One region of the Neobacillus sp. SAB-20_R2A genome, then DNA from elsewhere that is predicted to be linked to it. Evidence: predicted binding sites of a transcription regulator. Region 1 holds the regulator's gene; each other region holds the start of a gene.
What was found. Region 1 encodes Rex, which represses fermentation and respiration genes when NADH is low (regulators of the CRP and FNR family bind a similar motif). Its sites were predicted from a motif close to TTGTGAAATATTTCACAA; they were not measured.
Positions count from the first base shown of each region.

Region 1 (5,482 bases):
GCTGATATACTCGGCGATGGGCTTTACCTTTGCTTTTCTTTATGTAAAAACCAAACGCATCCTGGTGCCGATTTTCGCCCATGTATCCATGAACACGATGGTCGTCCTTGTTCAGTCGGTCTATAAGGATGACATTGAGCGGCTGATGCGTGAGGCAGAGGCAGTTCAAAACTTTATCGGAGGATTTCTATGAGACGTTCACCTTTGTTTTCCGGTTTGATTTATTTAATACTTGGTGTCCTGTTCACCTATTTTGCTATCGATGATGTCCAAAACAATGGCTGGGGCTTCTTCAGCTACCTTTTGGTCATCCTCGCAACCTTTGATTTTGGATCAGCCTTAAAGATGATTGTTTTTCATTTTAAGTATAAGGGGCAAATGAAAAAATGAGGCTGTCACATTAAACAGCCTCATTCTTATTAATCTTCGATTTCCTTTAGCGCAGTCTGCTGATAAATTTTAAAGAATGAATCACAGAATAAATCCCATTCGGCAGCGGCTTCCATCGAGGCCTCGCTTACTTCGCCTAAAACAGGCCGCCCCAGCAGGTCTTCAATCTGATCAGAAAACTTTTTAATTGTCTCCGCAGCGGCTCCCTCAAGAACGCTGGCCACAAACTCGGCAGGTGAATACCAATCAGAAACCCTGCCTAAATCGCGGTAAATTTGCGTTAACAGCAGATTACGCGGACCCTCCCATTGTTCGTTTACGACCACATCGCGGAAGATACGCGGCAGCGACGAAAATTCCTCCATCACTCCATGGCCGGCAAACACGGAGATAGCCTCCCGTAAAATTTCCGCTCCCTCATTCGTTGCACAGATTTTCTGCAGCAAGACAAGTTCACGCAGATTAAATAACTTTTTCCTAACTTCAATTGGATGGTCCGATTTAATTCCTGGATTCAGCGGCTTATCCAGTTGCAAGAAAAGATTATAGATTTTGAATGCCCCCGCCATCGTTCGCTCAGCGGCATGCTGGATTCGTTTCAACTTGCTTGCTGCGAGTGGATAGTCTTTTACCTTCTTTCCAAAAACACTTCGGAAATCACTGTACAAGTTTGCCTCCCGAGAGGCCCTCAGCATAAACCCGGCACAGGCAATCCCAATTTCCAGTCTCGACAAGGTCAATACAATTCCGACTGCAACTGCAATCCCCTTATCCTTTGGACCGATTGGATAGGCACGCGCCCCCTTATATTGAATCTCCCCAGTTGGCAGCTCGGCTGTTCCCAGCTTCCATTTGATCCGATTAATCTCGTACCCGTTGCGTTTCTCCTTCTCCTTATCCCCCGGAAGCCAGGATGGTACGATAAATGTCGAAACTTTGTCAGTTCCCGATATTTTTGCCGTCACCACAGAATAATCGGCATGAGCCGCAGAACAGAAAAACTTATTCCCATACAAACGATAATATTTTCCTTCCGGAACCGCCTCCAAAACATTAGCCGGCAAATCAGAACCACCCTGGATTTCTGTCATAAATTGAGCGCCAATGGCAAATTCGCCGTTTAGCCCTTCTTTTGTATGATGTAATATATCTTGAAGTTCTGGATATTCTTCATCCGGAAATTGGTCAAGCAAAGCCACTAAACCATGTGTACATGTCAGCGGACAGGTCACTCCTGCCTCACCCAGCTGATGGATCAGCATTCTTTTCACAAAGCTTTCCCAAGGTGTCATGTTACTGGAAAAAAGACCTTCTTGGAAAATTTCATTCTCTAATTGATGAACTTCTTGAGGACGAACAATCCGGTCAATCCGATGATTAAAAGCATCAAAGTGAAGCATATAGGGGCGGACTTCCGGTCTGGCAATTCTTTCGGCTAACCGGTTCCATTTTGCAGATACTATTCGTGAAAAGGATAATAGTTTTTCGTGGATTTGGCTGTGCTGAGAACCCGTAAATTTCTTGACCGCTTTTTGTAAAAAAGGTTCATCACGGTACCAATCAAGGTTGTCACGTTTTTCGAGAAATTCATCAAAGCTGTAAGAATTTTTTCCTCCTGCTTCTGTCTCTTGGGAAACAAGCTTCATAAAAACGCCACTCTCCTCATGAATGATAATTCATAATTTTCAATTTAATTTTAAATGTAAGGATATGGAAGCGTCAAATATAAGCAGAAAAACAAAAAAGAGGCTGAATAATTCAGACCTCTTCATTATTGGTGCGCCCTTCTATAACGGTATTGGTTCCACTGAAAATGAATAAAGCATCCGATGCAAAAACCTAGAATGGCCACAAAGGCAGCCACCGCGACAAGAATCGTGACCACATAGCCAACACCATTCCATCCCAGCAGGAATCCTACAAATCCAATTCCCAAACACGATACGGCAATTTTTTGATTAAATTGCTGCTGCTCCCAATCCTCAGGGATATAAGCCTTTGGGTCCTTTCTTAAAAATAGTTTTGCTATTTGCATAATCGGATTAAATCCGAATAAAAGACCAGACATACCGGCAACAAATGGCACTAACAAAAACCATTCCTGTCCGGATAACCATGTTAACACAACACTTAAAACAATTGTCCACTGGTTTATTTTCACGAGCGGACGTGGGATTGAACGAACTGTTTCTGTCATTTTAATCCCAACCTTTCCTATTGGATTACAATAATTACTTGTGTAATCATTTTACCCGCTTCAACTCCCTTTGTATAGTGATCTGTTTAGGAAAAATGTTTCAAAACGAAAAATGGGCCTCTCACCATTTTGGCGAGAAGCCCATTGATTATTTATTCTTCTACTTCGTCGTTTGGATAATGCTTTAAAAAGTAAACAAGTGATTGCAGCTCCACCGCCAGGTCAATATGATGCACGCGAATCGATGAAGGTACATTCAGTCTTGCTGGAGTAAAATTTAAAACCCCTTTTACGTTCGTTTTCACAAGTTTATCTGTGATTTGCTGAGCAACCGGAGCAGGCACCGTCAAAATCGCCACCGAAATATTTTCATCGATCAAATACTGTTCTATATCGTCCATCGAATAAACGGGAACATCGCCTATCGAACCGCCAATTTTTCCGGGGTCCACATCGAAGGCGCAAGCGATTTTTGTATTATTATTTTTTAAAAAATTGTAGTGTAAAAAGGCTGTGCCGAGGTTACCCACCCCGATTAACGCTACCTTTGTTAATTCATCTTGATCAAGAGTTTTTCGGAAAAACGATAACAAATAGGTTACGTTATAGCCGTACCCCTTTTTCCCAAGGGCCCCGAAATAAGAGAAATCCCTGCGAATAGTGGCCGAGTCCACCTTTACTGCTTCACTCAATTCTGCAGATGACACCCTCTGCTTGCCAGAAGAATGAAGGTTTTGTAAAAATCGATAATATAAGGGCAGACGCTTTGCTGTTGCCTGTGGTATTTTCATCGTTTCATTGGACATATTTCTCCCACCCTTCAATTTTAATGGATATATTAGATTTCTCTTCTAAAATCACCGTTTTTGCCGCCGGTTTTTTCCACCAGAAAGGTTGGTCCAATCACCATCCCTTTATCAACTGCCTTACACATATCATAGACGGTCAGGGCACAAACAGAGGCGGCTGTTAGCGCTTCCATCTCAACCCCCGTACTGCCTTTGGTTTTAACTGATGCAGTTATATGCAGTGTATACTGTTCCTGCCCGGCCTGCTCCCACGAAAAACTAATATTGATACCTGTTAATGGAATCGGGTGGCACATTGGAATGATATCCCATGTCTTTTTCGCTGCCATCACTGCAGCAATCTGGGCAACTGCTAAGACATCGCCCTTTTTCATTTCGTGGTTTGTGATTTTTTCATAAATTTCAGTGCTTACTGTTATGCTAGACTGGGCAATTGCCGTACGTGCCGTTTCCGGCTTATCGCTGACATCGACCATCTTGGCCCGGCCTTCTTCATTAAAATGAGTAAATTCAGCCATAAAAAAAATCCTCCTACAAAAAATAATACAATATTTTTATGTCCATGTGTGTGAAACTTTGAACTATCAGTATATTTTTTTATAATACCATTAAAAACTTCACTTCATTGCCGACATTCGGGTAATACGGTAAACTAGTCGTAAGGTAATAGAGGTGAAAAAAATGATTTTATTACAGGTTAACCAACTACAAAAATATTATGGTGCTGAACTTATTTTATCGAATATAAAACTGGAATTACAAACCCGTGACCGTGTTGCCCTTGTTGGACGCAATGGAGCGGGGAAATCAACGTTATTGAAAATCATCGCCGGCGAAATGGGCCATGACGGCGGGGAAATCATCAAACCAAAGGATGTTACCGTTGGTTATTTGGCGCAAAATACGGGTTTGGAGTCCAATTTGTCCATTTGGGAGGAAATGCTGACGGTTTTTGAGAACCTGCAGGCGATGGAAAAATCGCTCCGGAAGCTGGAGAAGCAAATGGCCGATCCTGCTGTTTTCGGGGACCCAGGAAAATACGAGCGGGTATTAAAGGAATATGATGAATTGCAAATAAAGTTTAAAGAGCAAGGCGGCTATCAGTATGAAGCCGATATCCGCTCTGTATTGCATGGGTTAAATTTTTCCGATACTACGTTAATGATTTCAAGTCTAAGCGGCGGACAAAAAACGCGTCTTGCGCTAGGCAAACTATTGCTGACAAGACCTGATATTTTAATTTTGGACGAGCCAACCAACCATTTGGATATCGAAACCCTTTCCTGGCTGGAGCAATATCTGCAGGGCTATGATGGCGCAATTTTAATTGTTTCGCATGACCGCTATTTTTTGGATAAAGTGGTTACAGAGGTGTATGAACTATCACGCCGCCTGATTCAGCGATTCACCGGTAATTATAGCACTTATCTTGAGCAGAAAGCTGCCAATTATGAACGCGACATGAAGCTTTATGAAAAGCAGCAGGAGGAAATTGCCGCGTTAAAGGATTTCATCCAGCGCAACATCGCACGGGCCACTACTACTAAGAGAGCGCAAAGCCGTCGGAAGAAGCTTGAAAAGATGGAAGTCATGGACCGCCCATCAGGGGATGAAAAATCCGCTTCCTTCTCATTTGAAATTGAGCGGCAAAGCGGCAATGATGTACTGACTGTTGATTCTCTTGCTGTCGGCTATGATGGAGAGAAGGTTTCCGAGGATATTTCCTTTCGTGTGTATAAAGGCGACAGCATTGCCCTTGTCGGCCCTAACGGAATCGGGAAGTCGACACTTTTAAAAACAATTATTAAAAAGCTTCCCGCTTTGGCTGGAACTATTCAATACGGAACCAATTTGTCCATCGGGTATTACGATCAGGAACAAGCCAACCTAACCTCCAATAAACGGGTCTTAAACGAACTATGGGATGAATATCCACTAAAACCGGAAAAGGAAATCCGTACAGTGCTTGGGAATTTCTTATTTTCCGGTGACGATGTGCTTAAAAACGTTTTGTCATTAAGTGGCGGCGAAAAAGCCCGCCTAGCCCTTGCTAAGCTAATGCTCGAGAAAGCAAATTTATTAATAT
Region 1 is NZ_CP145895.1:251,603-257,084, reverse strand. It holds gene V5M37_RS01425 (lysostaphin resistance A-like protein) at 1-193, shown strand, start outside; gene V5M37_RS01420 (YdiK family protein) at 190-390, shown strand; gene V5M37_RS01415 (acyl-CoA dehydrogenase family protein) at 420-2,036, opposite strand; gene V5M37_RS01410 (DUF4395 domain-containing protein) at 2,162-2,587, opposite strand; gene V5M37_RS01405 (redox-sensing transcriptional repressor Rex) at 2,740-3,393, opposite strand; gene moaC (cyclic pyranopterin monophosphate synthase MoaC) at 3,426-3,914, opposite strand; gene V5M37_RS01395 (ABC-F family ATP-binding cassette domain-containing protein) at 4,078-5,482, shown strand, end outside.

Region 2 (5,482 bases), 2.3 Mb from region 1:
TAATCCGATTTTTATGAAATAATGTGGGATATTCGATTATTTCATCACTAGTGGAGGTGTTATTTGGGATGGAAAGACCAGCTCTAGTTGGAAACAGAATGGTTAAAGGGGAATCAAAGGCAGCTGCCATGCCTATAAACAAAGTCATTTGCAGATGCAATAGAGTAACGAAAGAGGCTATTTTGGTGGCGGTTCAAAAAAATGGGTTAACAACCGTTGAACAAATAAAAACCTGCACAAAAGCATCTAGTTCTTGTGGAGGCTGTAAACCGTTAGTAGCAGATCTCCTATCCTTAATTCAGAGTGAACAATTTGTTAAAGATAATCACTTAAAACCCTTTTGTTCTTGCACATCATTAACAGAAGAAGAAGCGGTTAAAGAGATGCAATTAAGGGGATTAACTACTGTCCAAGAGGTAAGAGCGGTTCTCAAATGGGAAAATGCGACTGGCTGTCCGACCTGTACCCCAGCTATTCAATATTATTTAAGCATGATAGATCCGCAATACGTGGATAAACAAGCCAACATGCAAGGTAACATCAACACTAATATCGGGGAACAAATATGTAAATGTGACTGGCATTCCGCTCCTCAAATTGCTGAGTGTCTTCAAATGAAATTTGAAAGTCTATTAACACCCTACCCTATAAAAATTGATATTTTCCCATGTATGCATAATGTGGCGGTTCCTGTAACAGAGGATATCGGCCTGATTGGAATTGACAGGGGCTGGGAAATATATGTAGGCGGCAGCTCTGGGCATGTCCCTCGAAGCGGAAAATTATTATGTATTTCAGTAACCAAGGAAGAAGCAATCGAAATAGTTTCCGGTTTTATCCAATATTACAGAGAAACAGCCAATTACCGTGAGCGGACATGGCAATGGTTAGAACGAGCGGGCCTAATCCATGTAAGAGAAGTATTGTTTGACGATGAGCTTCGCCAGCAATTGCTTAAGAGGTTAAGAGAGGATGAATCGATAAGAAAGAAAAGGGTGGGCGTCCATGACTGAGTTATTATTAAAGTATTTTCGAAACAAGCAGCAGGAAGTGGAAAAGGAAAAAACGTACGATACACAATGTCCATTTTGCAGCATGCAATGTAAGATGCAGTTGATCGAACAATCGATTGTTTCTAGGAAAAGATATATGACAGTGGGCAAGGAAAATCCAACTTCCGAGGGGCGCTTATGCATGAAGGGTGCAAATGCCCATCAACACGCCTTCCATCGCGAGCGTTTGAAATACCCGTTATTAAAAGTAAATGGGGAATTTGTCCGGATTTCCTGGGAGGAAGCCTTAAATCACATCAAAGAAAAGTTTACCCGAATTCAGGCGGAGGATGGTCACGATGCCATGGCTGTTTACGGGAGTGCATCCCTTACTAATGAGGAAGCTTACTTGTTGGGGAAATTTGCACGGGTAGCGTTAAAAACCAGATACATTGATTATAATGGCCGTTTTTGCATGTCTGCCGCAGCTTCCGCCGCCAACCAAACGTTTGGAATGGACAGAGGGTTCACTAACAGTTTATCCGAAGTTCCGTTTGCGCGTTGCGTTATTTTAGCAGGAACAAACATTGCCGAATGTCAGCCTACTATCATGCCATATTTTGAGAAGGCAAAAGAAAACGGTGCTTTTATCATAGCCATTGACCCACGGGAAACGGCGACAACGAAATTGGCTGATTTACACTTACAGATAAGACCGGGAACTGATGCCGTTCTGGCTAACGGATTATTAAAGGTCATCATTCAAGAAGGCTATTTGGATCATGGTTTTATAGAGGAGCGGGTAAATGGATTTGAAGCTGTTAAAGACTACGTCCACAGCTTGAGGTTGGATCAAATTGCAGAACAAACAGGTGTTTCCATCGAGCAAATTCGAACAGCAGCGAGAAAGTTTGGGAAAGAGAAATCAGGAATGATTTTTACCGCTAGAGGAGTGGAGCAGCAAATAGATGGCTCTGTTGCTGTGTGCAATTTCCTGAATATTCTGCTTGTTACAGGTAAAATTGGGAAGCTAAATTGTGGTTATGGAGCGATTACCGGTCAGGGAAATGGCCAAGGAGCAAGAGAACACGGTCAAAAAGCAGATCAGCTTCCAGGTTGCCGCTCAATTGAAAATGAGGAACATCGCGAATTTATGGCCCGTGTCTGGGGAATCCCTGTGGAGGAATTGCCCGGAAAGGGTGTTTCAGCCTATGAAATGATGGAAAAAATTTATGAAGGTGAAATAACAGGAATGCTGCTCATGTGTTCCAACCCGATTGTTTCCAATCCGAATGCCGTTTTCGTACAAGAAGCTCTAAAAAAATTAAAATTCTTTGTTGCCGTAGATTTATTTGTGTCCGAGACTGCTAGATTAGCAGATTTAATTTTACCAAGTTCTTCTTATCTTGAAGATACAGGGACAATGACGAATGTAGAGGGACGGGTATTGTTAAGGGAAGCGAGCTTTCCGTGTCCTGGAGAGGTGAAACATGATTGGGAGATAATTTGTGACATCGCTAGAGCTCTAGGCAAAGGGAAATATTTCTCCTATGCATCACCGGAAGAAATTTTTAATGAGTTACGAATGGCGAGCCGTGGAGGAATCGCTGATTATTTCGGCATAACATATGATCGTTTAAAAAAGGAATGCGGTTTGTTATGGCCGTGTCCGGATGAATCCAGCAATGGGACAAATAGATTGTTCGAAACCTCTTTTGCTCATCCGGATGGTAAAGCGGTTATGGCGGTAGTGCCGAATGAATTGGCCGCTTCCAAAGAAAAGGCAAACGAAGAGTATCCGTTATATCTAACAACAGGCCGAGTCGTTTCGCATTATTTAACAGGTGTGCAAACAAGAAAAAGCCCGGCATTAGCCGCAAGAAACATTGAATCCTTTCTGGAAATCCACCCTTCAACGGCAAAGGCCTACGGAATCGGCGATGAAAAGTTGGTAAAAATTGAATCCAGAAGAGGGAGTATAGTTGTGAGAAGCAAATGGTCGGAAACAATACGTCCGGATACGGTGTTTGTTCCTTTTCATTGGGCGGATTCGCAAAATGTTAACTTGCTCGTAGCAAAGGAACTGGATCCGATTTGCAAAATGCCGGGTTATAAATTGAGTGCGGTTAAAGTAAGCCCGCTTTTTTGAATGAAAGCTTTTAATTTAAAAACTACGTTAGGAAACCTTACATGAACGGTAACAAGTTGAAAAGGGTGTGATATATTTTAAAAAACTTAACAAGGAGGGAATGCCAGGTGGAGAAAAAAAAGCTAGTTCTAGTTGGGAATGGAATGGCTGGTGTAAGAACCATTGAAGAAATCCTGAGTATTTCAAAAGAATTGTTTGAGATTACTATTTTCGGAAGCGAGCCGCATCCGAATTATAATAGAATTTTGCTCTCGAAGGTTCTGCAGGGTGATACAAGTGTTCAAGATATAACTTTAAATGACTGGGCATGGTATCGTACTAACAATATTCAGTTATATACGGGTGAAACAGTCATCAAAATTGATTGCAGCAGGAATGCAGTCATTACAGATAAAGGCAGGATAGAACCTTATGATGAATTAATTTTGGCAACGGGTTCTCTGCCCTTCATCCTTCCAATACCGGGAAAGGATTTAGATGGGGTAACTGCTTTTCGTGATATTAAAGACACAGAAGTCATGCTTGAAACATCCAAACAATTTAAAAAGGCAGCAGTAATTGGAGGAGGCCTGCTGGGGCTTGAAGCGGCAAGGGGACTACTAAACTTAGGAATGGATGTTACGGTCATCCATCTTGCCCCCTATTTGATGGAACGCCAATTAGACCCAACCGCCGGGAAACTGCTGCAAACAGAATTAGAAAAACAAGGCGTGAACTTTTTATTAGAAAAACCAACACAGGAAATCTTGGGAGAAGAACGGGTAAAAGGATTAAGGTTCAGTGATGGGACAGAACTTGAAGCGGACTTAGTGGTGATGGCAGCCGGAATCAGACCAAATGTTGACCTGGCAAGAGAAAGCGGACTCCTTGTCAATCGCGGCATTGTTGTCAATGACTATATGGAAACGAATATCCCTCATATTTATGCGGTTGGTGAGTGTGCAGAGCACAATGGAATTGCTTATGGTTTAGTGGCACCTTTGTACGAACAAGGAAAAATTTTAGCCAAACAAATCTCCAAGGTAAGAACGGAACCTTATAAAGGCTCTATTTTATTTACCCAGTTGAAGGTTTCGGGTGTTGAAGTTTTTTCAGCCGGTGACTTTTATGAGGAGAAAGACAAAAAAGCCATCAAAGTCTTTGATGAACAAAATAACATTTACAAGAAAATCGTCTTATCCGGTGATCAAATTGTCGGTGCTGTTCTATTTGGTAACAGCAGCGAAGGAAACCGTTTAGTTTCCATGATTCAAAAGAAAACAGACATTTCCAATTTAACAAAAGTGGCCATTTTAAACCAAAATGGTGAGGATTCCGGAGACAGTCTGACTGCTGCCATGAGCAATGAAGAAATTATTTGCGGCTGCAATGGCGTGTCAAAAGGTACTATCATCGAAGCGATTCAGGAAAAAGGCTGTTCGACCGTCAATGATATTAAGGAATGTACGAGTGCATCCCGTTCCTGCGGAGGCTGCAAACCACTTGTAGCAGAGATTTTACAGATTACTTTAGGATCCGAGGCTGATGTCTCTTTGCAAAAAGAACCGATTTGCAGCTGTACATCACTATCAAGAGATGAAGTGATTGAAGAAATTAAAACAAAAGGGTTGACCCACATAAAAGAAGTTATGTTTGTCCTGGGTTGGAGCACGGAAGAAGGCTGCTCGAAATGCCGCCCAGCTCTAAATTACTATTTGGGAATGGTTAATCCAACCGGTTATGAAGATGAAAAACAATCGCGTTTTGTGAATGAGCGTATGCATGCGAATATTCAAAAAGATGGAACATATTCAGTCGTTCCACGGATGTATGGAGGTGTGACAAATTCACATGACCTAAGGCGGATTGCAGACGTGGTTGATAAATATGATATTCCATTAGTCAAATTAACAGGGGGACAGAGAATTGACTTGCTTGGGGTCAAAAAAGAAGACCTGCCAAAAGTATGGAAGGATTTGGACATGCCGTCCGGGTTTGCTTACGGAAAATCGCTTCGGACGGTAAAAACCTGTGTCGGAGATCAGTTTTGCCGATTCGGCACCCAGGATTCAATCAGTCTGGGAACCATGCTGGAAAAGAGATTTGAAGGGCTGCAAACTCCTCATAAAGTAAAAATGGCCGTATCCGCCTGTCCTAGAAGCTGCGCTGAGTCGGGATTCAAAGATATTGGTTTTATCGGAATAGATGGCGGCTGGGAAATTTATGTCGGCGGAAATGGGGGAACCCACATTCGCGGGGGAGACATATTATACAAAGTAAAAACGGAAGAAGAAGTTATGGGGATTACGGGCGCCTACCTGCAATATTATCGGGAAACAGCCAACTATTTAGAACGAACATC
Region 2 is NZ_CP145895.1:2,531,987-2,537,468, forward strand. It holds gene V5M37_RS12395 ((2Fe-2S)-binding protein) at 69-1,013, shown strand; gene nasC (assimilatory nitrate reductase catalytic subunit NasC) at 1,006-3,141, shown strand; gene nirB (nitrite reductase large subunit NirB) at 3,249-5,482, shown strand, end outside.
Region 2: nirB (nitrite reductase large subunit NirB) is a predicted target of Rex. The motif match lies at 3,207-3,224, and genes of this name have one in related genera.

Region 3 (5,482 bases), 540 kb from region 1:
GCTTACTTTAAAATATTGACACTCTATGGGGGATAAAATGCTCCAAATACTGAAGAATTCAAGTCATTTGATTATTGTCATACACGAAATCTATGGCATTAATCAACATATGGAAGACTTTTGTGATTTATTATCAACACAGGGTTTTGATGTGATCTGCCCGAACTTATTAGAGCGAGAACAACCTTTTACTTATTCTGAAGAAGAGATTGCCTACCATCATTTTATGAACAATGTAGGTTTCACCGAAGCTGTTAAAAAAATAAAGAATCTATTGTTAGATGTAAAATATAATTACGAAAAAATATATCTGATTGGATTTAGCGTTGGCGCAACTGCTGCTTGGCTGTGCAGTGAGGAAGATAGTCTGGATGGAGTCGTCGCCTATTATGGTTCGAGAATTCGAAATTACCAACAGATCGTGCCGCGATGCCCTACGGTTTTATTCTTTCCAGAAGAGGAACAATCCTTTAATGTCGATCAGTTAATTTCAAACCTTGATCAAAAAAATATCGAGATCCATAAATTTAGTGGACAACACGGATTTAGTGACCCGTACTCTGCTAAATTTAAGGAACAATCATTTCAACTTGCCTTCAACGAAATGTTGAAATTTTTAAAGAAACACCAATAAGAGAACGTTCATATTTACATTGGATAATTTATGAAATATAAACACACCGGATAATTCACTTGCAGGAAGAACATAATATTTTTAACTTATCGATGCCAACTATTACCGTTTTGACTTTTGCAAGGGAGAACAGCGATGCCAGGATCTTTAGAAATCATCTTTAGAACCTTAACAGCATTTATCATCTTATGGGTTTTTGTACACATTCTTGGGAAACAGACCATATTCCAAAAGACGTATCACCTTTTCATCGCTACGATTACCATGGGAACCATTGCAGGAAATCTAGCATTCAATCTAAATATTAAGTTCCGGTATTTTATCCTTGCATTCGTTATAATGGGTGCTGTTATTTTTACATTGAATACCCTCGCTGTTAAAAAACACCGCTATAAGGAATGGATTGCCGGAAAACCAACTTTCTTAATTCAAGAAGGAAAAATCATGGAAGAATCACTTAAGAAGATTGGTTATTCTTTAGATATGCTTACACAGGCATTACGCGGAAAAGATATCTTTAACATCGAAGAAGTGGAATGTGCCATTTTAGAAGTAAATGGTTCTCTATCAGTTTTAAAAAAAGCAGAATACCAAACTGTAGTGCGAAAGGACCTAAATTTGGTCCCACTCTCAAGCAAGGTTCCGGTAGAACTGGTGATTGATGGAGAAATATTAGACAAAAATTTTTCTACCCACGATTACGATAAAGACTGGTTCTTGGCAGAATTAAAAAAGAGAAACGTTCAGGTCTCTGAAATTTCTTACGCAGTTGTAGGAACAAAAGGAAACTTGTATATTGATTTATTTCGCGACAACTCAAGTTAATATGATGCATAGGGACGGTTCTCTTGTCCCATTCCACAGTGCCGGTTCAGGTTCCATCTCCAGCAAATACAGCTGAAAAAAGCTGAAAACGATGCAAAAGAACCGTCCCCATGCATCTAATTTAGGTTGACAGGTTTATTGTCTATGACTGATTGGTTATCTTTCACGGTTTGGTTGTTGCCTTTTACTTTGCGTTTAAGGACTGTTTTTCTAATGAATGGCTTTATCCAGCCGTCTAGTCCGACTCTTCCAGCATTAGCGCCTGCAAATAGGATTATAACTCCTAATAAAATATCTAATGGGTTCGAAGAAATCGTTCCAGCAAATAAATAAGAGAAGTTCATCAATAGACCAAAGAACATGGCAGCTGTTGTTAAGCATCCTAGTAATAATCCTAAACCAACAAGAAATTCACCTAAAGGAATAATCGTATTGAAGATATGGGCATTAGGCAATGCAACATGTTTTAAGAAATCAACATACCAGCCAAAAACAACCGCACCGTCAGGACCTTTAACTGGGTTAGCGATTGCTCCTTTTAAAAATCCCGAAGCGTCAAAATCCCCGCTTGATAATTTGTGCCACCCCGCCGTGAGCCAAACGTAACTAAGATATAAACGAAGAACAGTTAAAATACCAGATGCAGTTTTGCTTTGTCTTAACCAATTTACTAACATTAACAACACCTCCGCAATTTAGTTTCGATACCTCCACAGCATAGCAAATGTATTTTGGCTTCAGGGAGGATTGTTCAAGATTTAACAATCTCTTAAAATAAATTCAAACAAAAGCAAAAAAATTTTAACAAATGAAACTATTTGTTACACGAATGTAGTAGAAATTCAGCTGTTAAAATTAATAAAAAAGTTAATCATCTTAGTAAGGAATAAAACCCCCTACTTTTTCTATTTTCAACCTTTTTCAGCATTTACCAAAACATAACAAACAAGCTTAAAGTTTTTTTATATAATAGATTTATAGCAGGTTTGTTTTGACTAATAGGATTTAAAAAAACGGCAAAAAAAAGGGGGATTCTGTCTTATGCAGCACATTGAGACATTACTTCGTGATTATGAGTTGTACCATAAAAAAACAGATATTATCTCAGCTTTGAAAAGCTCCATTAAAATAGAAAAAACAAAAGTCGATGAAGAGTTTATTCCTATTGGTTCCTCGAAATTAGGCGGTTTGCCAGATCTGCCTGATGAAATGGAATTCCCCAAATTTGATAAAGGCTACTTAACGTTTGTCGGCCAATTTAACCTAAAAGAAATTAAACCATTTGATAAAGATTCTTTGCTTCCCGACAGCGGGATATTGTATCTTTTTTACGATGTCGCTGAGCAGCCTTGGGGCTTTGAAGAGGATGAAGGATGTTTTAAAGTCCTTTATTTTGATGGCGATTTGAACACACTGAAAAGAAAAGATTATCCAGAGATCACCGATGACTATTATCCATTAAATGCTTTCCAGGTGAATTTCAAGAACATCTCTACGATATCTGAAAATCCTGCTAATCTTACATTTGAAAACGAAGACGAAGAAGAGAACTTTTGGAACTTTCGTCAAGAATTAATGCAGCCGGAAGATGAAGAAGGTAACACCTCCCCCGCTCATTACATGCTTGGCGAACCATTTAATGTGCAAAACGATGTGTTCGAAGAGCTATATAACGACGAAAAGGAATCGGTATTATTGTTCCAAATCGACTCCGATGAAGAGGATTTAGAGGTGATGTGGGGAGATTGCGGGCTGCTTTACTTTTGCATTAAAAAGGAAGAATTAGCAAACAAGCAATTTGATAGAGTAAGGTTTACATTACAATGTTTCTAATCCTGAAAAGAGCATCCAATTTGATGCTCTTTTTATTCACAAGGAATTTACAGAAGACACACTGATAAATTTATTGTTACAACCCCAAAGAAAATATTTAAATTGCCAGGATATCCTCCGTAACCCACCCGTCACACAAAAACCGGCATCCTAAAGATGCCGGTCAAGTGCTGTTCCTTATTTTATATTCCCCGTATTAGTAAGGAATGTGACTATTTCTGGGAATATCGCAAGCAGTCCGATGAATAGTATCATGATAATGGCATATGAAAAGACACCACGAGTAATTTCTGACATAGAGGCGGATTTGTCTACACCCTTTAATACGAATAAATTCAGTCCGACAGGTGGTGTAATTAATGCTAATTCCATATTAATAACCAAAATAATAGCGAACCAGATTGGATCAAAACCTAAAGATGTAATAATTGGATATAAAATTGGAACAGTAATCACGATAATGGAAACCGTCTCCAAGAAACACCCTAGAATCAACAATACGATATTTATTAATATAAAAATGACCCAAGGGGAAACATCCCATGATGTTGCCATTTCGGTAATGGTTTGTGGGATTCTTAGAACCGTTAAAATAAAGCCAAGCAGCATGGCCCCAACAATAATGAAAAGAATCATTGCATTTGTTTGAACGGTTGAAAATAAGATTTCTTTCATATTTTTAAACGTTAAATTTCTATAGGCCAATCCAGCGACTAATAGGCTAAAGATTACCCCCACTGCCGCCGCTTCAGTTGGTGTAAACAAGCCTGAATAAATACCACCGATAATGATAACTGGCAGGATTAACCCCCATATAGCTTTTTTCGATGCCTCAAATCTTTCCGCCCATGTAGCTGCCTTTTCCTTAATATGTCTTGTCTGCCAGGAGGCAAATATGGTGAAAAGTAATGTAAGGAGTAATCCAGGAACAATACCAGCAATGAAAAGTTTCCCTACAGATTCTCCAGTGATATTTCCATAAAGAATCATCGGAACGCTAGGCGGGATCAAAATCCCTAAGGTGCCGCCTGCGGCTACTAAACCTAAAACATATCTTTTCGTATAGCCTCGTTTAACCATTTCTGGAATAGCCACTGAGCCAACCGTTACAGCCGTTGCAACACTAGAGCCTGAAATAGCAGCAAAAATGGCACAGCAGAAAATAGTGCCTATAGCAAGCCCGCCAGGTAAATGTCTGAACCATTTGCTTGCCATTTCATATAAATCTTTCCCTACACCGCAAACTAATAAAATCTGGCTCATTAATACATATAATGGAAGAGCCGTCAGCTCAAACGAATCCAATGCCTTATATGAAATAATCGGGATTTGATTGAATGCTAGTGTTCCGCCATTAAAGAAATACATTCCGCCTATCGTAAGTAAACCTAGAGTAAAGGCAACGGGCAGACCAATTAATAGGAGAGTCCCCATTCCTCCAAGGAAAAATATATTCATGCGTGAGTCTCTCCTTTCGGACTAAAACCATCAATGATTTGTAAGATAAATGCCAAGCAAAGCAATACCCCGCCGATTGGAAGCATCATTTCCGGTATATACATCGGCACCCTTAATAGTGAAGAGGATGTTGTTCCGATTGTATAAGTCCCTTGGACATGCAGGATCGAGTAAAATGTGAAAATGACACTAAAAAGGAGTCCTAATATATTGGAGATCACATCCAAAATATTTTTTACTTTCAATGGGACCGCATTTGTTAACAGATCTACTGTAATATGTGAAAAAGTTCTTAACGCGTATCCGCTTCCGATAAAACAGCTTCCAATCAACGAATAAATGGATAATTCCGTCGCAAAGATCGTTGGGGAATTGAAAATAGCACGAGACACTATCTCATAAAAGATCATTCCTGTCATAAGCACTACGAATAGGCCAGAAATGATTCCCCCAAGACGAATGATTCTATCGATGAATTTATAAAGCTTCTTAAATAAATCCATTTTTTCCTCCAAAATATGTCAGAAACGACATTATTTAAAAATTCACCCGGGAGACATGTCCTCCCAGGTGATGATATAATTCTACTAATTTAGTTTTGTTTTTCAGCAAGGTCTAGAAGTTCCTTACCAAGATCTCCCGCTTGTTTTTCGAAAATATCATATACTGGTTTAGCCGAGTCCTTCCAAACTTGTAGATTTTCTTTAGGAACAACGTAAACTTCTACACCCT
Region 3 is NZ_CP145895.1:788,178-793,659, reverse strand. It holds gene V5M37_RS03905 (DUF523 domain-containing protein) at 1-11, shown strand, start outside; gene V5M37_RS03900 (dienelactone hydrolase family protein) at 38-634, shown strand; gene V5M37_RS03895 (DUF421 domain-containing protein) at 770-1,459, shown strand; gene V5M37_RS03890 (DoxX family membrane protein) at 1,576-2,136, opposite strand; gene V5M37_RS03885 (YwqG family protein) at 2,501-3,292, shown strand; gene V5M37_RS03880 (TRAP transporter large permease) at 3,470-4,750, opposite strand; gene V5M37_RS03875 (TRAP transporter small permease) at 4,747-5,253, opposite strand; gene V5M37_RS03870 (DctP family TRAP transporter solute-binding subunit) at 5,343-5,482, opposite strand, start outside.
Region 3: V5M37_RS03890 (DoxX family membrane protein) is a predicted target of Rex. The motif match lies at 2,207-2,224, and genes of this name have one in related genera.

Region 4 (5,482 bases), 2.0 Mb from region 1:
GGCCCAGAAGTTTGGAAGGTAGCCGTTAACAAGAAGTAATTTTTTAGAGGCTGCGCTCTTACAAGACTTTGTGTCTTCACCCAATCTAAAATTTGTTTCTATTTATTTTTCAGTTAAAACCTCTTTTTTCCTATAAACCTATTTTACAACAGAAATTCGTTTCTGTTGTTTTTTTATCCGTATGGAAATATGTTAAAATTTATAGCGAGAAAGGGGGAAAGACAATGAATACTGAGCAATTTGAAAAGGAATTCTTAGAGTATGTCAAGAAAATGACCGCTTATCACGAAGCCCTTGGTTTAATTTACTGGGACTTACGGACAGGCGCTCCTAAACAGGGAGTGGGGCAGAGGTCAGAAGTGATTGGCGTGCTGTCCTCCGAGGTATTTAAAATGTCGACATCAGAGGAGATGGCAGCCTACATAGCAGGGCTTTCAAAAGCTGAATTGTCCGATAGAACTAGAAAAATCCTTGAAGAATGCAAAAAGAACTATGAGTTAAACAAAAAAATTCCTGCGGAGGAATACAGAGAATTTGTCATTCTTCAATCAAATGCCGAGAGTGTTTGGGAAGAAGCCAAAGAAAAAGCTGACTTCAATATGTTCAAGCCATACTTAGAGAAACTGGTCGCAATGACAAAGCGATTTATCGGGTACTGGGGTTATGAAGGGAATAAATATAACGTTTTATTAGATATGTACGAACCGGGCTTGACGGTTGAGGTTTTAGATCAAGTTTTTGGAGAACTGAAGGACAAAATTGTTCCGTTAGTAAAACAGATTTCGGAATCCAGCCTCAAACCTAAAACTGATTTTTTGTTTCATCGATTCCCTAAGGAAAAGCAGCGGGAATTCAGTTTGGAAATCTTAGCGCAAATGGGATTCGACTTTAATGCTGGCAGGCTTGATGAAACCGTCCACCCTTTTGCGACTGGTTTAAATCCTGGCGATGTCCGCGTTACGACAAAGTATGATGAACAGGATTTTCGAACCGCTGTTTTTGGCACCATTCATGAAGGCGGGCATGCCTTATACGAACAGAATATTTCCAAAGAGTTAATCGGTACACCATTATGCACAGGAACCTCCATGGGGATTCATGAATCGCAATCGCTTTTCTATGAAAATCTTCTTGGCCGGAGCCTGCCTTTTTGGAAAAAGAATTTTGACCTGCTGAAAAAATACACAAATGGTCAATTCAATCATGTGAATATTGAGGCTTTTTATCGGGCCATCAATGAGTCAAAGCCTTCTTTAATACGGATTGAAGCAGACGAACTTACCTATCCGCTTCATATAATTATCCGTTACGAAATTGAAAAGGGATTGTTTAATGATGAAATAGAGGTTTCCGACCTTCCAACAGTTTGGAACGACATGTATGAGAAGTATCTGGGAATCCGCCCTGGACACGATGGCGAGGGTGTTCTTCAGGACGTTCATTGGGCAGGTGGAAGCTTTGGCTACTTTCCTTCGTACGCTTTAGGCTATATGTATGCAGCTCAATTTAAGCATAAAATGCTTGAGGACCTTCCAAATTACGACCAGCTTCTTGAAGAAGGGAATCTGCTTCCAATCAAAGAATGGCTTACGAATCACATCCATCAGCACGGCAAACTGAAAAAGCCGCTTGAAATCCTGCAGGAGGTAACAAGTGAAGGTTTAAATGCCAAGTATTTGATAGATTATCTCTATGAGAAATATCGAAAGGTCTATCAAATTTAAAAACCAAAAGGCTTCAATCGTTGAGATTGAAGCCTTTGCCATTACCACGTCTTAAATCCTTTGGATCCAGGCGGTGCATTTTGAATGATATCAATGAATGGTATTGTGTAAGCGAACAGGATTAAGGCTGCAGTGATGCCAAGCCATAATTTCCAGTTTTCAAATACCATTGGTGCTTTTTCCTGCAGATTTTCTGCTTCGCCGACAGGGAATTCTTCTTCACCTTTTGGTGCAAAGAACGCCAAGTTAATGAAAATAACTAATACTAAAATAATGCCAAGGAAAAGAATTGTTCCGCCAACTGCCTGGGCAATTTGGTAAGGAATCCACTCAAGCGCCTGCTTGGAGTCACCATAAGTGGAGAATGCTGAACGTCTTGGTGCACCAAGCAGTCCTTGGAAGTGCATTGCACCGGACATGAATGCCATTCCGATAAACCATACCCAGGCTTGGATAATACCTAATTTGTTCATCGCTTTAGTCAGCTTGCGGCCGGTTAAGTGCGGCACAAGCCAATATGAAATTCCAAAGAATGTCAGTACAACAGAAGTTGCTGCTGTCAAATGGAAGTGTCCTGTTACCCAGATGGTATTATGGACAACCTGGTCCATTTGGTTGGAAGCATTGATAATACCGCCGGCACCAGCAGGAATGAATGAAGCCATACCAATGAATGGGACTGTAAAACGGGCATCATTCCAAGGAAGCACTTTAAACCAGCCAAATAAACCAGTAGCTCCTTTAGAACGGCCATATCTCTCAAACGTTGCGAACAGAGAGAAGGCTGTCATTAAGGACGGGATAATAACCATGAATGTTAAGATAACCTGAATAAATTTCCAAGCCGGATCAATGCCCGGTTCTGTCAACTGGTGGTGGAAACCAACCGGAATCGAAAAAAGCAAGAATAAGATAAAAGATAAACGGGCCAATGAATCTGAGAAAATCTTTCCGCCGATGATTTTTGGAATAACTGCATACCAGCACATATATGCAGGCAACAGCCAGAAATACACTAGCGGGTGACCGAAATACCAGAATAACGTACGGCTGATAAGAACATCAACAGTATCTACTAAACCTAAAGACCAAGGCAGCAATTGGAATAGAACAGTTGCTGCAACCCCTAGTGTAGCCACAATCCACATCACCGTGTTGATAACTGCCATAAAGCTTAACAACGGGCTTGGCTTGCCAGGGTTATTTTTCCGCCATTTTGCATAGGTCATAATTTGTGCGGCGCCATCAACCCAGCTGCCGACAACTACAAAGGTTAATCCTAAATAAAAGACCCAGTGTGCTTTAAGTGGTGCATAGAATGTATAAAGTACAGATGCCTCATTTAATAGAATCATAGTTCCTGACATAAGGGTACCGGCAGTCATTAACCAGAAACCAATCCAGCCGGTCCGTCTGGCTGCTGGGGAATGTGTTCCCGCAGTTCTGGATACAGCCGCATATTGAAATCCCATGATAAAGAATGTTGTTAAAACAAGCCCCATTAAAACACCATGAGCTGTTAAAATTTGATAGTAGCCAATTCCCCAAGGCAGTTCAAATTTTCCGGAACGGACAAGGGTTTGTAGTAATCCCATCAGACCGCCGAGAGCGAGTGCTCCGAAAGCCACAAAGAAATGCGCCATGGATAGCTTCGCGTCACGTGGGTCAACCTTTACTTTCGCTGCTGCGTTAACCATTATTTAACCACCTCAATCTTCGAGAACATTAAATGGTGCCCTGTACCACAGTATTCGTTACAAACAACTAGAAATTCGCCGGCCTTGTCAAAGGTTGTTGTATACTCGCTGACATAGCCTGGTTCAAGCATCATATTAATATTGGTTCCGGCCATTTCAAAGCCATGGACAACGTCCTTGGTGGTAGCGATTACTTTCACCTTTGCTCCAAGCGGAACCTCAACCTTTGCTGGGTTATAAGAGAAAGCAGATGCGACAAATACTAGTTCATAATCCCACTCTTTGCCTTCAACCTTATGAAGTCCCGGCTTATCGAAAGGTTTTGTGGTATCAACCTTTTCCGGATTTATTGTAGTTAAACAGCTTGCTGGTTTGTTGCCCAGGTAAAAAGCGCTGACACCGACTACTGTTAAAAAGACAACGAGACAGCCGATTCCAAACGTCAGCCAGATTTTTTCAAATTTATGCATATGCATATGTAATTCCCCCCTTTATTTCCTAAAAACGGTCTACGAACAGATAGTAAACTGAAACCCATGAAACAATGATAAATAGCCCCAGAATGAATACAGACGCCAGTGTCCCCTTTAAAGAAGAACTGTCTTCAATCTCTGTTTGGTGCTTTGTCTTTAGTTCCGCCTTTGCCATCCCCCTACACTCCCTTCAGAAAATGAAAAGTAAATAAATGATTTCTCTTTCATAATACAAAACAATTTTGAAAGTAAAATATCAAATTCAAGAATTCACAAATTGTTCATTCCTTAGTTATCTACTATGGTAATGTTAATAAGTTGGTATAACAGTGATTAAAGTCACAATTACCCACCTGAAATTGTGACTAAAGTGTGAAACATCACACCAAGCCTGTGATTTAGATAATTGATAATTTCATTACGTAATGGATGATCGGCAGTTCGTTTTTTGTCACAATTCTCTGTAAGAAAAATATGATAATAATAAAAATCTTTTCCTTGGAAGTGGTTGGTTTGGAGAAATATTATTGCGAACATTGCCGTCTTTTGTATAATAAGATTGAAATTTGTAAGGTTTGCGGGACATTGGCGGGAAATAAAATAAAAATTGAGGTTCAAAAGCAACCGGAAAAATAAGATTCGGGATAAGTTAGAGAATTGGAAAAGTTTATATAATGAAGGAATAACTATTACAAGATATAATAAACATGCACAACAACAACAACCTTCAAAACGTTTACTTCTCCGAATGGGGAAGTTTTTTTTATGTCTGGAATAATTTTCTTTAAATTGGCAAAAAATACCCTTACCTTTGGTTAAGGAGAATGAAGTATGCCTACAATTCTTTCCATTGCAGAAGTTATTCCTCCATATGAAATTAAACAGACGCAGGCGACAGAGTTTGCAAGGGAATTGTTTTCTGGTTCATTTAAAGAAATTGGGCGGTTATTAAAGGCTTTTGAAAATGGACTTATTGAGAAAAGATATTTTGTTAATCCCGTAGGCTGGTTTCAGGAGAATCATTCCTTTGAGGAAAAGAACAATGTCTACATCGAATCGGCCGTTACCCTTGGGAGGGAGGCAATTGTAAAATGTCTGGATAACAATCAGTTTCTTAAGAAAAAAATTCCTTACGAAGACATTGATGCCATTTTTTATATTTCCACCACAGGGATAGCAACTCCAAGTATAGAAGCACGAATAATGAACCTGCTGCCTTTTCATCTCCACACGAAACGAATCCCAATCTGGGGATTGGGCTGTGCAGGCGGCGCTGCAGGTCTTGCCCGTGCCTTTGAATATTGCATGGCCTTTCCAAAAGCTAAAGTCCTTGTTCTTTCTGTTGAACTTTGCAGTATTACCTTTCAGCGAAATGATCTATCGAAGAGCAATTTAATCGGGACATCTCTTTTTGCAGACGGGGTTGCCTGTGCGTTAATATGTGGTGATTCCTGCGATATCGGGGATTTTCGCTTAAAAACAACATACCCGTCCATATTAGCGGTTCAATCCGCACTGCTCCCCGATTCTTTGGATGTGATGGGTTGGGATATAAAAAATGAAGGATTGTTTGTCCGGTTTTCTCGTG
Region 4 is NZ_CP145895.1:4,172,238-4,177,719, reverse strand. It holds gene V5M37_RS20335 (DUF2249 domain-containing protein) at 1-39, shown strand, start outside; gene V5M37_RS20330 (carboxypeptidase M32) at 225-1,724, shown strand; gene V5M37_RS20325 (b(o/a)3-type cytochrome-c oxidase subunit 1) at 1,766-3,421, opposite strand; gene V5M37_RS20320 (cytochrome c oxidase subunit II) at 3,421-3,897, opposite strand; gene V5M37_RS20315 (cytochrome c oxidase subunit 2A) at 3,920-4,069, opposite strand; gene V5M37_RS20310 (type III polyketide synthase) at 4,726-5,482, shown strand, end outside.
Region 4: V5M37_RS20315 (cytochrome c oxidase subunit 2A) is a predicted target of Rex. The motif match lies at 4,265-4,282, and genes of this name have one in related genera.